DNA from 2 places in the Marinobacter sp. bablab_jr008 genome. Region 1 is predicted to be linked to the other one. Evidence: riboswitches for the same ligand, from Rfam matches in the RefSeq annotation. Region 1 holds a riboswitch; the other holds the start of a gene.
The links. Region 1 has a riboswitch for cobalamin ahead of JIF53_RS04740 (ribonucleoside-diphosphate reductase subunit alpha). Riboswitches for the same ligand answer to the same signal wherever they lie in the genome.
Positions count from the first base shown of each region.

Region 2: another riboswitch for cobalamin. It lies ahead of JIF53_RS17080 (TonB-dependent receptor domain-containing protein); the one in region 1 lies ahead of JIF53_RS04740 (ribonucleoside-diphosphate reductase subunit alpha).

Region 1 covers NZ_JACDWW010000046.1:112,486-118,717, reverse strand. The annotation lists gene JIF53_RS04765 (aliphatic amidase) at 1-522, shown strand, start outside; gene JIF53_RS04760 (AAA family ATPase) at 538-1,581, shown strand; gene fmdA (formamidase) at 1,717-2,949, shown strand; gene JIF53_RS04750 (zinc ribbon domain-containing protein) at 2,953-3,306, shown strand; gene JIF53_RS04745 (DUF3047 domain-containing protein) at 3,358-4,047, opposite strand; cobalamin riboswitch at 4,192-4,389, shown strand; gene JIF53_RS04740 (ribonucleoside-diphosphate reductase subunit alpha) at 4,520-6,232, shown strand, end outside.
Region 2 covers NZ_JACDWW010000085.1:16,200-22,431, reverse strand. The annotation lists gene JIF53_RS17090 (FecCD family ABC transporter permease) at 1-211, opposite strand, end outside; gene JIF53_RS17085 (cobalamin-binding protein) at 281-1,171, opposite strand; gene JIF53_RS17080 (TonB-dependent receptor domain-containing protein) at 1,198-3,006, opposite strand; cobalamin riboswitch at 3,161-3,370, opposite strand; gene cobD (threonine-phosphate decarboxylase CobD) at 3,395-4,459, opposite strand; gene cbiB (adenosylcobinamide-phosphate synthase CbiB) at 4,456-5,415, opposite strand; gene cobT (nicotinate-nucleotide--dimethylbenzimidazole phosphoribosyltransferase) at 5,536-6,232, shown strand, end outside.

The DNA of each region.
Region 1 (6,232 bases):
CGCGACTGCGCCATGAAGGGGGCGGAGCTGATTGTGCGGTGCCAGGGTTACATGTATCCGGCCAAGGAACAGCAGATCATGATGGCCAAGAGCATGGCCTGGGCCAACAACTGTTACGTGGCGGTGGCTAATGCCTCCGGCTTTGACGGGGTGTATTCGTACTTCGGGCACTCCGCCATCATCGGCTTTGATGGTCGTACCCTGGGTGAATGTGGCGAGGAGGACATGGGGGTTCAGTACGCCCAGTTGTCGGTTAGCCAGATCCGTGACGCCCGCGCCAACGACCAGTCCCAGAACCACCTGTTCAAGTTGCTGCACCGGGGCTACACCGGCGTCCACAACTCCGGTGACGGCGACAAGGGCGTGGCCGATTGCCCGTTCGAGTTCTATCGCACCTGGGTGATGGACGCCCAGAAAGCCCAGGAAAACGTCGAGGCCATGACCCGCAAAACCGTGGGCACGGCGGAATGCCCGGTGGGTGAACTGCCGTTCGATGGCAAGGAAAAAACTGCAGGGGCCTGAGCCCGGGAGACCGCGATGCCGTTTATCAATGAGCGGCTGGAAGCCAACCGGGAAACGCTGGCAAGGAACCGGGCCGATTCAGGCCCGGTTCGTGTTTCCCGGTTCCGCTTTGAGCCGGACGCCGTAATGGCGAGCCTGCGGGCCAATATCGTGGGCCAGCAGCACGCCCTGGAGGCGATGGAATCCATGCTGGTTCGGGTCAAGGCCGACATCGGTGAAGAGAACCGCCCGCTGGCGGTTCACTTGTTTCTGGGGCCGACCGGGGTGGGCAAGACTGAAACCGTACGGCTGATTGCCGAGGCCATTCATGGCAGCCGCGATGCCCTGTGCCGCATCGACATGAACACCCTGGCCCAGGAGCACTACGCGGCGGCGCTGACCGGCGCGCCGCCCGGTTATGTGGGCAGCAAGGAAGGCCACAGCCTGTTTGATCTTGAGAAGGTTCAGGGATCGTTCAGCAAACCGGGGATTGTCCTGTTCGACGAACTTGAAAAGGCCAGCAAGGAGGTCACCCGGACCCTGCTCAATGTGCTCGAGACCGGCCGGCTGGTGTTCCCCTCCGGCAACCGGCAAATCGACTTCCGCAACACGCTGATCTTTATGACCAGCAACGCCGGAGCCCTGGAAGCGGAAGCGCACCATCATCGCTATCAGCGAGGCTGGCGCCGCTGGCTGGGGCTGGAGCCGGGCCCGCAGGAGAACCTTCGGGACAGGGCCCTGCGCCGGCATTTCGACCCGGAGTTCCTGAACCGGATTGACCAGATTCTTACGTTCAACCCCCTGACAGACCAGTGGCTGTATGCCCTTCTGGAGATCGAACTGGCCGGCTTGAACAAGCGCCTGGCCCGCAAACAGGCTTCGCTGGATTTGTCGGTGGAGCTGTGCAGTGTGTTGTGCCGCGATTACGACAGCCGCTATGGCGCCCGCGAGATGCTACGGGCGTTCCGCCAGAAACTGGAGCCGGCGCTGGCCCGTGCGTTGCTGGCGCATCCCGAGCATTCCTCATTTCTGGCCGAGCTCAAGGGGCAGGAGATCGTGGTGCGCCAATACGTCGAATGACGTAGGTGCCGGGGGCAATTCGCGAATACCGCGCCGGTGGCGTATCGCGGATAGTGAAACGGTCAGCGCAGGCGCCGTCGGGCACTGCGTTCCCAAGCTTAGACGCCGAACGCCAAGAACCAAGGAGCGACCGCTATGGCCGAAACACTCATCAAGATCGATTTGAGCAAATCCGCGTACGAGAACGAGAATATCCACAACCGCTGGCATCCGGACATTCCCATGGCGGCGACGGTCAAGCCCGGGGACGATTTCATCCTCGAGTGTTACGACTGGACCGGTGGCCAGATCAAGAACGACGACAGCGCAGACGACGTGCGCGACGTGGATCTGACCCAGGTTCACTTCCTGTCTGGCCCGGTGGGCGTGGAGGGCGCAGAACCCGGCGACCTGCTGGAAGTGGACATCCTCGACATCGGTGCCTTCAAGGACAGCCAGTGGGGCTTCAACGGTTTCTTCTCCAAGAAGAACGGCGGCGGCTTTCTGACCGAGCACTTTCCGGAGGCCCAGAAATCCATCTGGGACTTCAACGGCATGTTCACCAAATCCCGCCACATCCCCAACGTTGAATTCGCCGGCATGATCCACCCGGGCCTGATCGGCTGCCTGCCGTCCAAGGAAATGCTGGCGGAGTGGAACAAGCGCGAGAAAGAACTGTACGACACCGAACCGGATCGGGTGCCGGGCCTGGCAAACTTGCCCTACGCCGACACTGCCCACCTGGGCAAGCTGGCGGGTGATGCCGCCAAAGAGGCGGCGCTGGAAGCCGCCCGCACCGTACCGCCCCGGGAACACGGTGGTAACTGCGACATCAAGGACTTGTCCCGTGGTTCCAAGGTGTATTTCCCGGTCTATGTGAAGGGGGCAGGCCTGTCGGTGGGCGACCTGCACTTCAGCCAGGGCGACGGCGAGATCACCTTCTGCGGTGCCATCGAAATGGCCGGCTGGATCCACCTGCGGGTGAACCTGATCAAGGACGGTATGGCCAAATACGGCATCAAGAACCCGGTCTTCAAACCCAGCAGCATCAAGCCGCGCTACGAGGATTATGTGATCTTCGAGGGCATCTCGGTGGATGAAGAGGGCCAGCAGCACTACCTGGACGTGCACGTGGCCTACCGCCAGGCCTGCCTCAACGCCATCAACTACCTGACCAAGTTCGGTTACACCCCGGCTCAGGGTTACGCGTTGCTTGGTTGTGCGCCGGTGGAAGGCCACATCAGTGGCGTGGTGGATGTGCCCAACGCCTGCGCCACCCTGTGGTTGCCGACCGAAATCTTCGACTTCGACATCAACCCCACGGCGGAAGGACCGACCAGGAAGGTCACGCCGGGCACCGACGTACCCCTTTCACCGGACAAGGAGTAAGCCATGCCACTGTACGACTACAAATGCCGGGAACACGGGCTGTTCCAGGAACTGGGCGCCATGGCCGAAGCCGGTAATCCGGCCCATTGCCCCACCTGCAAGGCGCTGTCACCCCGGGTGATTGTGCTGCCGCCGGAGCTCCTGGCCATGGACCCGGCCCGCCGCAACGCGGAGGCGCGGAATGAGAAGGCGAGCCATGAGCCCATCATCTCCACCGCCGACCAGCGGGCCCGGGACGCCGAGCACCGCAAGAGTTGTGGCTGCAAGAAAAAGTCGGACGGTAAACACATGCTGTTCTACACCGCCGACGGCAAGAAGATGTTCCCGTCCATGCGGCCCTGGATGATCAGCCACTGACCATTGCTTTCACGTGTTTGGCCCCCTTGAGGGGCCTTTTTTTATGGCCGATCAGCGGTTTTGCTCCAGGGTGAGGTCGCCATACCAGGCCGTGGCCTGCTCGCCGGTGTTGTCGGCGTCGGTCATGATGGCCACGCCCACAATGGCGGGCGGTTCTTCGCCGAAGGCCTGCCGGTAATCTGCCACCAGGTCCCGGGTAACGGTCACCCATTCGCCCACCCGCGACGGCCCGGAGTTGACAGCAATCATCATGGTTTTGTCGGTGTAGGCGTTGGCGACCATGCTCTGCTCCGGTAGCTGATTGGCCCAGATGTAGTTCAGGGCGTTGCCGGGCAGGGTCTCGCCGAACAGCACTTCCACGGTCTTGCGCTTGGCCCGTTCAAAAAAGCCGGCCTTGTCCGGCTGAAACTCAAAGGCGACGTAGATGCGGGCAGGGTAGTCATCACCGGACTTTTCGCGGGCGTTGCCGGCTTCGTAGATGTTCGACACCTTCCAGCGCCATGACAGCGTGAGCGAGTCGCCGGGCACCAGCTCAACACGGGCAATCAGCCCGGAAGCGCTGGCGTCTGCGTCGGCACGGACCACCTGCTGGCCGTCGTCCGTGTCCAGGGTGTAGCGGGTGTGCGTCTCGATGTTCGGAAAGGTCAGAGGTTCCCAGCCGTCCTCCAGTGAGGTCATGGTGGAGAACCGGGTTAGCCGGTCTGTGTCTGCCCACACCGGGCTGGCGGCGAGACCGAGCATCAGGGTACTGGCCAAAAGCAGCGAAATTCTCACATTCATTCCTCAAATCCGGTGGTCTGGAGATGGACAGGCTCTGTTGCAAAAAGTGCCTTGTCTTGGTGTATTCGGCCCTATATAGTGACCGGGTCCTTGGTTAACTACCATATATTGTGATCAAACTCTGATCATCTTGATCGCAGGGTAGTCGGGAATCCGGTGAGAATCCGGAACTGACGCGCAGCGGTATTGGGGAACGAGCGTGGCAAGATGACACTGGCGCAAGCCGGGAAGTCGCCACGTTAGGCAGAGCTGAAAGGTTCACGCCCCTGAGTCCGAAGACCTGCCAGGGATCAGAAGCCCCCCATGGGTTTCTGGACTGCACCTTCGCGATTCAAGGGTGAGCAGATTGGTCAGGCCTGCCCGTATTCGGGGCAAGGTGTGCCACTGCGTTCGCGAGGGTGAAACGGAACCAACGCGAATTCAGGAGAGCACCATGACAGCCACTGCCATTGCCGAACCCCCGGCCCCCGCGACCGATACCCAATCCCTGCAAGTTATCAAACGAAACGGCACCCTGGTGAGTTTCAACCCGGCCAAGATCAGTGTCGCGGTGACCAAAGCCTTCCTGGCGGTGGAAGGGGACCAGGCAGCCGGTTCCGCCCGCATCAACGACGCCGTGCACCGGGTTACCGAACAGGTAGTGCAGGCCATCAGCCGCCGCCTCAAAGCCGGTGGCAAGGTGCACATCGAAGACATCCAGGACCAGGTGGAACTGGCCCTGATGCGGGCCGAAGAACAGAAAGTGGCCCGGGCCTACGTGCTGTACCGTGAAGAACACGCCCGCCAGCGCGCCGTGGACGAGCCGGTGGAAGCGCACCCGCACCTGACCGTGAAAAAAGCCGATGGCAGCATCGCCCCGCTGGACCTGGGCCTGATGAAGCAGCAGGTGGAACAGGCCGCCACCGGCCTGGACGGCATCAACGGCGATTCGCTGGTGGAAGACGCCCTGCGCAACCTCTACGACGGCATCGAAGAGACCGAAGTGCTGTCTGCCCTGATCATGACTGCCCGGGGTCGCATTGAACGGGAACCCGACTACAGCGCCGTAACCGCCCGCTTGCTGCTGGAACAGCTCCGGCTGGAAACAGCGGAAGCCCTGGACCTGCCCCGCAGTCTTCCGCTGGCAGAGATTTATCCACAGGCCCTGAGCGCCTTTGTTCACGCCGGTATCCGCTACGAACTGCTGGACGAAGCCTTGGCGGCCTTTGACCTGGAACGCCTTGGCAACGCCCTGAAACCGGAGCGGGATCTCCAGTTCGGCTTCCTGGGCCTGCAAACCCTGTACGACCGTTACTTCCTGCACTGGAACAAGGCCCGCCTGGAACTGCCCCAGGTGTTCTTCATGCGGGTGGCCATGGGCCTGGCACTGCGTGAGGACGACCCCAATGCCCGCGCCATCGAATTCTATGAGCTGCTGTCCAGTTTCGATTACATGGCCAGCACGCCCACCCTGTTCAACAGCGGCACCCGGCATTCCCAGCTGTCGTCCTGCTACCTGACCACGGTAGGCGACGACCTGGAAGGCATTTACGGGGCCATTCGCGATAACGCCCTGCTGTCCAAATGGGCCGGTGGTCTGGGCAACGACTGGACCCCGGTGCGGGCCCTGGGCTCCCACATCAAGGGCACCAATGGCCAGAGCCAGGGCGTGGTGCCGTTCCTGAAGGTGGTCAACGACACCGCCGTGGCGGTGAACCAGGGCGGCAAGCGCAAGGGCGCGGTCTGTGCTTATCTGGAAAGCTGGCACCTGGACATCGAAGAGTTCCTGGAACTGCGCAAGAACACCGGCGATGAACGTCGCCGTACCCACGACATGAACACCGCCAACTGGGTGCCGGATCTGCTGATCGAGCGCATGCGCGAAGACCGCGACTGGACCCTGTTCTCCCCCAGCGATGTGCCAGATCTGCACGACCTGTACGGCAACGACTTCCGTGAGCGCTACCAGCACTACGAAGCCCTGGCCGAGCAGGGCAAGATCAAGCTGTTCAAGAAAATTCCGGCCAAACAGCTGTGGCGCAAGATGCTGACTGTGCTGTTCGAGACCGGTCACCCCTGGATCACCTTCAAGGACCCGTGCAACCTGCGCTCCCCGCAGCAGCATCAGGGCGTGGTGCACAGCTCCAACCTGTGTACCGAAATCACC
Region 2 (6,232 bases), on a different contig from region 1:
CATAGGGATCGGCAAGCGGGTTACGAAGCAATACCTGCATCAGGGCTCCGGCCACGGCCAGCAAACCTCCGGTGGCAAAGGCCGACAAGGTTCTGGGTAGCCGGAGTTCAAGGATCAGCGTGCGCTGGAGGTTCGAGCCTTCACCCAGAAATACCGACAGCACATCCGCAGGGGATATCGCCACGCTTCCAACACCGACCGAGCTCACCATGGCCAGCACGCCGGTCAGAGCCAGCACCAACAGTGGCAAAGTGATCGGCCGGATCACGCCAGGGCTCCATTAAGGTCGCCGGCCACGGGCTACCTCCAGTTTTTCACAAAACAGGCGCGTACCTTCGAGCATTCTCGGTGTTGGTCGCTGTACCAGAGATGGCGGGATAAAAAACAGGTTGTCCCGCTCTGTGGCGGTCAGGCTCGGGAATGACTGCCATCGAGTCAGCCAGTGGCGGTTTTCCTCCCCCATCCCGCCCGCCAGGATAGCTTCGGGATTGGCCGCAATAACGGCCTCGGCACTGATTCTGGGCACCAACCGTTCCAGGTGGCCAAACACGTTGTCACCCCCACACAGCTCAATCATTTCACCAATCAGATGGTCACCGTTAATCGTCATCAAAGGCTCATCCCACACCTGATAGAACACCGGTACCGGGTCGGCATCGGTAAACCTGGCTCGCAGGTCTGTAATGCCTTTGCGAAATCGCTCAGCTTCGGCAAAACCCGCGGCGTCGGTACCGGCCAAGATAGAGAGACGTTCAATGGTGTGAGACACAGCCTCAAAACTGCGGGGCTCGATGGAGAACACAGGCACACCCATTTCTCTGAGTGTCGCCAACTGCTCGGTCGGGTTACCGGTTACCCAGCCAATCACCAGATCCGGCTGCAGTTCAAACAGGCGCTCCATGTCCATGCGGGTGTGGCTGCCAACCGAAGTGACTTCTTTGGCGGCCGGGGGGTAGTCACTGTAGGCGACCACTGCAACCACCTGATCGCCGGCGCCTGCAGCCCAGGCCAGCTCGGTGGCCCCGGGCGAAAGCGCGGCAATGCGCTCTGCCGGTTGCTCAAGGCAAATCTCTTTACCCAGATCATCCGTGGCACAGACCGGCGATGCCAGGGCGGGGAATGCCAGCAGCATCCCGCCCAGAATCATAGCCATTGCCTTCAGATCTGCCACAGAGGCCTCCCCCGGTTTAACGGTTTTTATCGGATATCGTAACGCACGGTCAGCATGGCAGTGCGGCCGGCTGCAATGTAGTCCAGGTCATTCTGCCGATCATAGCGAGCGGTGCTGTATTCCTTGTCCAGCACGTTAGCCAGCGTCAGCCGGGTTGACCAGTCAGGGGCAAAGCGCCAGCCCGCCCGCAAGTCCAGAGTAGCAAAACCGGGCAGCCTGTCGTCGTTGGCACGGTCATCGTAACGGTACCCTTCGGCCACCACTGTGCCACCGAAGTCCCAGGTACCAACGCGCTTGCTCAGGTCAAGGCGCAGGGTTTTGCCACTCCGGCGCTGGAGTCGGTTTCCGGTTTCCCGGTCTTCCGGGTCCAGCAGCGTCAGAGCCGCATCACCGCGCCAACCATCCCGCTCAAAACCAGCACTGAACTCGGCACCACGGATTCGGGCTTCATTGACATTCATTGGCGTCCACAAGCCACTGGGGGTCGGGCTCCAGGCAATCAGGTTGTCCACATCCAGCTGGAACAGGGCGGCATCCCAGAACCAGGTCTGATAGTGGCCACTGGCACCCAACTCCACCGTTCCGGACTCTTCTGCCTCCAGGTCCGGGTTGGCTCCGGGAAAATACAGATCGTTGAAGGTGGGTGCCCGGAAAGACGTACCATAACTGATCCGCACTCGGTGGGATCGATCCAGAGCATGGCCAAGGGCAATGCCACCGGTCTCATTCTTGCCATAGGCTTCGTTATCATCACCGCGCAGGCTCAGCTGCAGGTCGGTGGGGCCGAAGTTCAGGCGCAACTGGCTGTAAAGGGCGGTGTTGGTGCGGCTGGTCTCGGCGTAATCGGTGGTACCGCTGACCTCGTCGGTCATTAACTCTGCCCCTACCACCAGCTCATGGACATTCCAGGTAAAGGTGTTGTCCCAACGCGCTGCCCGTGAACGGGTATTGAAGGTGCTGTTGAACGTGGGCGTAATGTTGTCGGTTTCGTCCCGGGATTCAGAGAACTGAAGTGAATGCCGCCAGTAGTCACTCACCGGGGTTTCCAGCCCGAAGCCGATGGTGCGAATCATGAAATCAATTTCGCCGCCTTCGTATTCGGTATTGCCCTCGCTTTGCACCATCACCAGGCTGGCTTCTCCGCCGGAGTCCAGCTCATGGACGACACGTCCGATACCGGCGGTGTTACGGAAGCCCCGGTCGTCACCATCGGTGATCACTGCTGTACCGTCGGTTTCTTTATGCAAACCACTCAGGCTGAAACGGGTATTTCCAGCGCGGACAGCAACACCGGCACTGCCTTTCTGAGTGTTGAAATTGCCTGCACCGGCTTCTACCCAACCTGCCGGCGTGTCTTCCGGGTCCAGCGTAAAAGCCTGCACAACGCCACCAACAGCATCGGAACCGTAAAGTGAGCTCCGGGCGCCACGGACAATTTCCACCCGCTCAATCAGTTCAACGGGAAAGTACTGCCAGGAGGGACCACCGGATGTGGCCGAACGCAGGCGCACACCATCAACCAGCAGCAGCGTGGAGTCGTTGGCCGTGCCGCGGGTGTAGACACTGGTGGTTTTTCCGAAGGAACCGTTGCCGGTCACGTTGATGCCGGGTTGTCCTCGCAGAAGCTGGCTGAATTCTGAGGGGCTTTGCTCGCGGATGGTTTCTTCGTCGATGACCGTAACTGATGACAGGCTTTCACCCGCAGTCAGAGGCCCAAGGGTGGCGGTAACAACAATCGGTTCCAGCTTGCGTTCATCCGACGCTTCATCGGCGGCAACAGCGGGCAACGCCAGCGGTAACAACATCAGGGCGGGAAGGGCTTTGGCAGTACTCATAGCTTCACTCACGGTTCACCGCACGCACCCGTACGGTCGATCAATTAACTGCGGAGGAAGACAGACTGCTCAGACGGGGGTGGAGGGCGTGTCAGTAAATGCGAGCCAGGTTCACCCACCGCCGTTGCCCTCCGCAACGTCTGGTGTCCGGAACTCACGGTTCCGCCTTTCAGGCCGGTCTCCGGGCTTACAGGCGGAGCCGATGCTCCGGGGCAACCACCTTCCCATGCCATTGGCACAGTGGCGTACTGGATTGCCTTTCACCTGATTACCGTTGCGGGGGCAGCGCCGGAATGTCACCGGCTTCCCGTTTCACTGCGAGCACTCCTCCGGACTATCGCCAGCCTGGACAAAATGCATACAGCACCTGAAATCGCGGGCAAGACTATCAACCAGGGTGGGGGTGGTCAATGAGATATGTTAATTCAGACAACGCACCCTCCAGCCGTTGCCAACCGGTTTCATCCGGCGGCAAACCGAAGCGCAGGGCTACGGGTGCGTCAAAACGCCTGACCAGAATGCCGCGGCAAGCCATCTGATCAGCAATGTCCGCTGCGCGGGGATGTTGAACCGTTCTGAAGAGCAGGGTGCCGGTGGGGGACGACATCCCATATTGTCTGAGCAGGCCGTCCATGCGCAGTCTGGCCGTTCGCAGGCTGGCACGAGCCTCCACCTGCCAGGCCCGGTCTTGCAGTGCCCGGGCCATCAGGTACCGGGCCGGACCGCTGACCGTCCAGGGACCAAGTTCGTTCGACATCTCGCGCGCCAGACCAGGGTCGGCCAGGACCGCACCGGCACGGAGACCGGCCAGCCCGAAAAACTTGCCCAGTGAGCGCAACACGATCAGCCCCGGAGCGCCCGTCCACGGGTCCAGGCCGAAGCCCGGCTCGCCCTCAATAAACGCCTGATCCAGCACCAGCCAGCCATCACGCTCGCGCAGCCGCTCGTGCCAAAACCGTAAACGGGCAGGATCCATCAGCTTCCCGGTCGGATTATTCGGCTGTATCCAGACTACTACATCCACAGAATCCAACCATGCCAGCTCCGCTTGCATTGTCGCCTGTTCAGGAATCGCCACCACGTCGAAACCCGCTCGCCGCCAGGCATGACCATGCTCACGATAACCGGGCATGGGCACGGCCACCCGACCGAAACCATGCTTACGGGCACGAACCGCTGGCAGTGCCATGATCGCCGCCTGGGAGCCTGCCACAGGCAGGCAGCAGGCACGCTCCGGTGCCCCGGCCCAGATACGGATAATCTCTTCCAGCCCATCCTCCGGCTCCGGCAGCCGTTGCCATACCTCCGCCGGAATTGCCGGAACCGGCCAGGGCACAGGATTAATACCGGTGGAGAGATCCAGCCATTGTTCCGGAGGAATGCCCCAGTGCTGAGCCGCTGCCCTCAGGCGACCTCCATGCTCCGGCAAATCAGCACCATCGAACGCTGTCACCCGATACCTCCTGACCAGAACGCATTCAGACTTGCGGCCAAGGCCAACAACACCAACAGCCACAACACCACGCCGCGCTGAACCAGGGAAATCGCGCCCTCCACCGTTTGCGCCGTGGCGCCTTGCCCGCTGCCCAGCAGCGGTCGCTGCTTCACGCCACCGGAATACGGCGCCGGGCCGCCCAGAGTGACACCGAGCGCGCCCGCTCCTGCTGCCATCACCGGGCCGGCGTTCGGACTGTCCCAGGCCCTGGACTGTTCACGCCAGCATTTCACGGCCAGCCGGGTATTGCCCAGCAACGCATAGGTCAAGGCAGTTAGCCGGGCAGGCACCCAGTTCATAGCATCATCGAGCCTGGCGGCGCAGCGTCCGAAATACAGATATCGTGGCGTCCGGTAGCCCCACATGGCATCCAGCGTGTTTACCAGCCGGTGCAAAACCAGTCCGGGCAAGCCAGCGACCAGATACCAGAACAAGCTTGAAAACACCGCATCCGCACCGTTTTCCAGCATGGACTCCGAGGCCGCGGCGGCAACGCCTTCGTCACTCAACGCTGCTGCATCCCGACTGACAATTCGGCCAACCGCCAGCCGGGCCCTGGCGCCATCCCCGCACGCCAACGCATTCGACACCGCCCGACCATGCTCTGCCAGCCCCCGTAATGAAATGGCAAGCCAGGCACCGGCCACCTGAGTGAGCAGCCACAGCCAGCCTTCCAGCAGGAATTGCAGCAAAATTGCCAGCACGACGACTGGCATGACCGCTACCAGGGTCGCCAGCAACCCCAGCAAGAGGCTGTGCGCCGGGAATGACTGCTGATCATTCAGGCGGTGTTCCAACAGGGATGCCCACCGACCGAAGCCCACCAGCGGGTGCCACCGGCGGGGCTCCCCCATCAACCAGTCCAACAAAACCGCCGCACCGCACACCAGCACTGCAACCACAAACGTATCCAAAGCCGGTCTCCCTGATTCAATTGCCGGCAAGTCTAACCGACCGGTCACGAAACTTGACAGCCTTGCCTCCCGGTTAGACCATCCTCGGTTTTCCGCCCACAAGGACCCATCGCCATGGCACTGCCCGACAGCTGGCTCACGTCTCCCCCACGGCCCTCGGTTCAGCACACAGCGCTTGCCGCCGAGCGTCAGCAGGTGCTCACAAAGCCACCCGGCTCTCTCGGGCAGCTGGAACAGCTCGCCATCAGTCTGGCGGGCCTGCACGGCACCGACAGACCCAGCGTTGATCCGGTGCGAATGGTGGTGTTTGCCGGCGATCACGGCGTTTGCGCTGAAGGCGTTTCCGCCTTTCCTCAGGCTGTCACCGCCCAGATGATCGCCAATTTTGCCAGCGGCGGCGCCGCCATCAGCGTGATGGCCGAGGAACTCGGTGCCAGTCTGGAAGTGGTCAACCTGGGTACCGTTGGCGAAGTACCGGAATTACCGGGCGTCATACATCAGATTATCGCCCCTTCCACGGCCAACATGGCAGATTCGCCAGCCATGTCCTCTCACCAGGTTGAATCCGCGCTCTCCAGTGGCGACGAAGCCGCCAGGCGTGCTGCAAACGTTGGCTGCCGCCTGTTTATTGGTGGCGACATGGGCATAGGCAACACCACCAGTGCTGCAGCACTGGCCTGTGCCCTGCTGGGGCAGCAGCCCACCACCCTCGTTGGCCCGGGCACCGGGCTGAACTCCGAGGGCGTTGCCCGCAAGGCGAGGGTGGTTGAAAACGCGTTGCAACGGCATGGTCCCGACCGTGATCCGCTGATGGTAC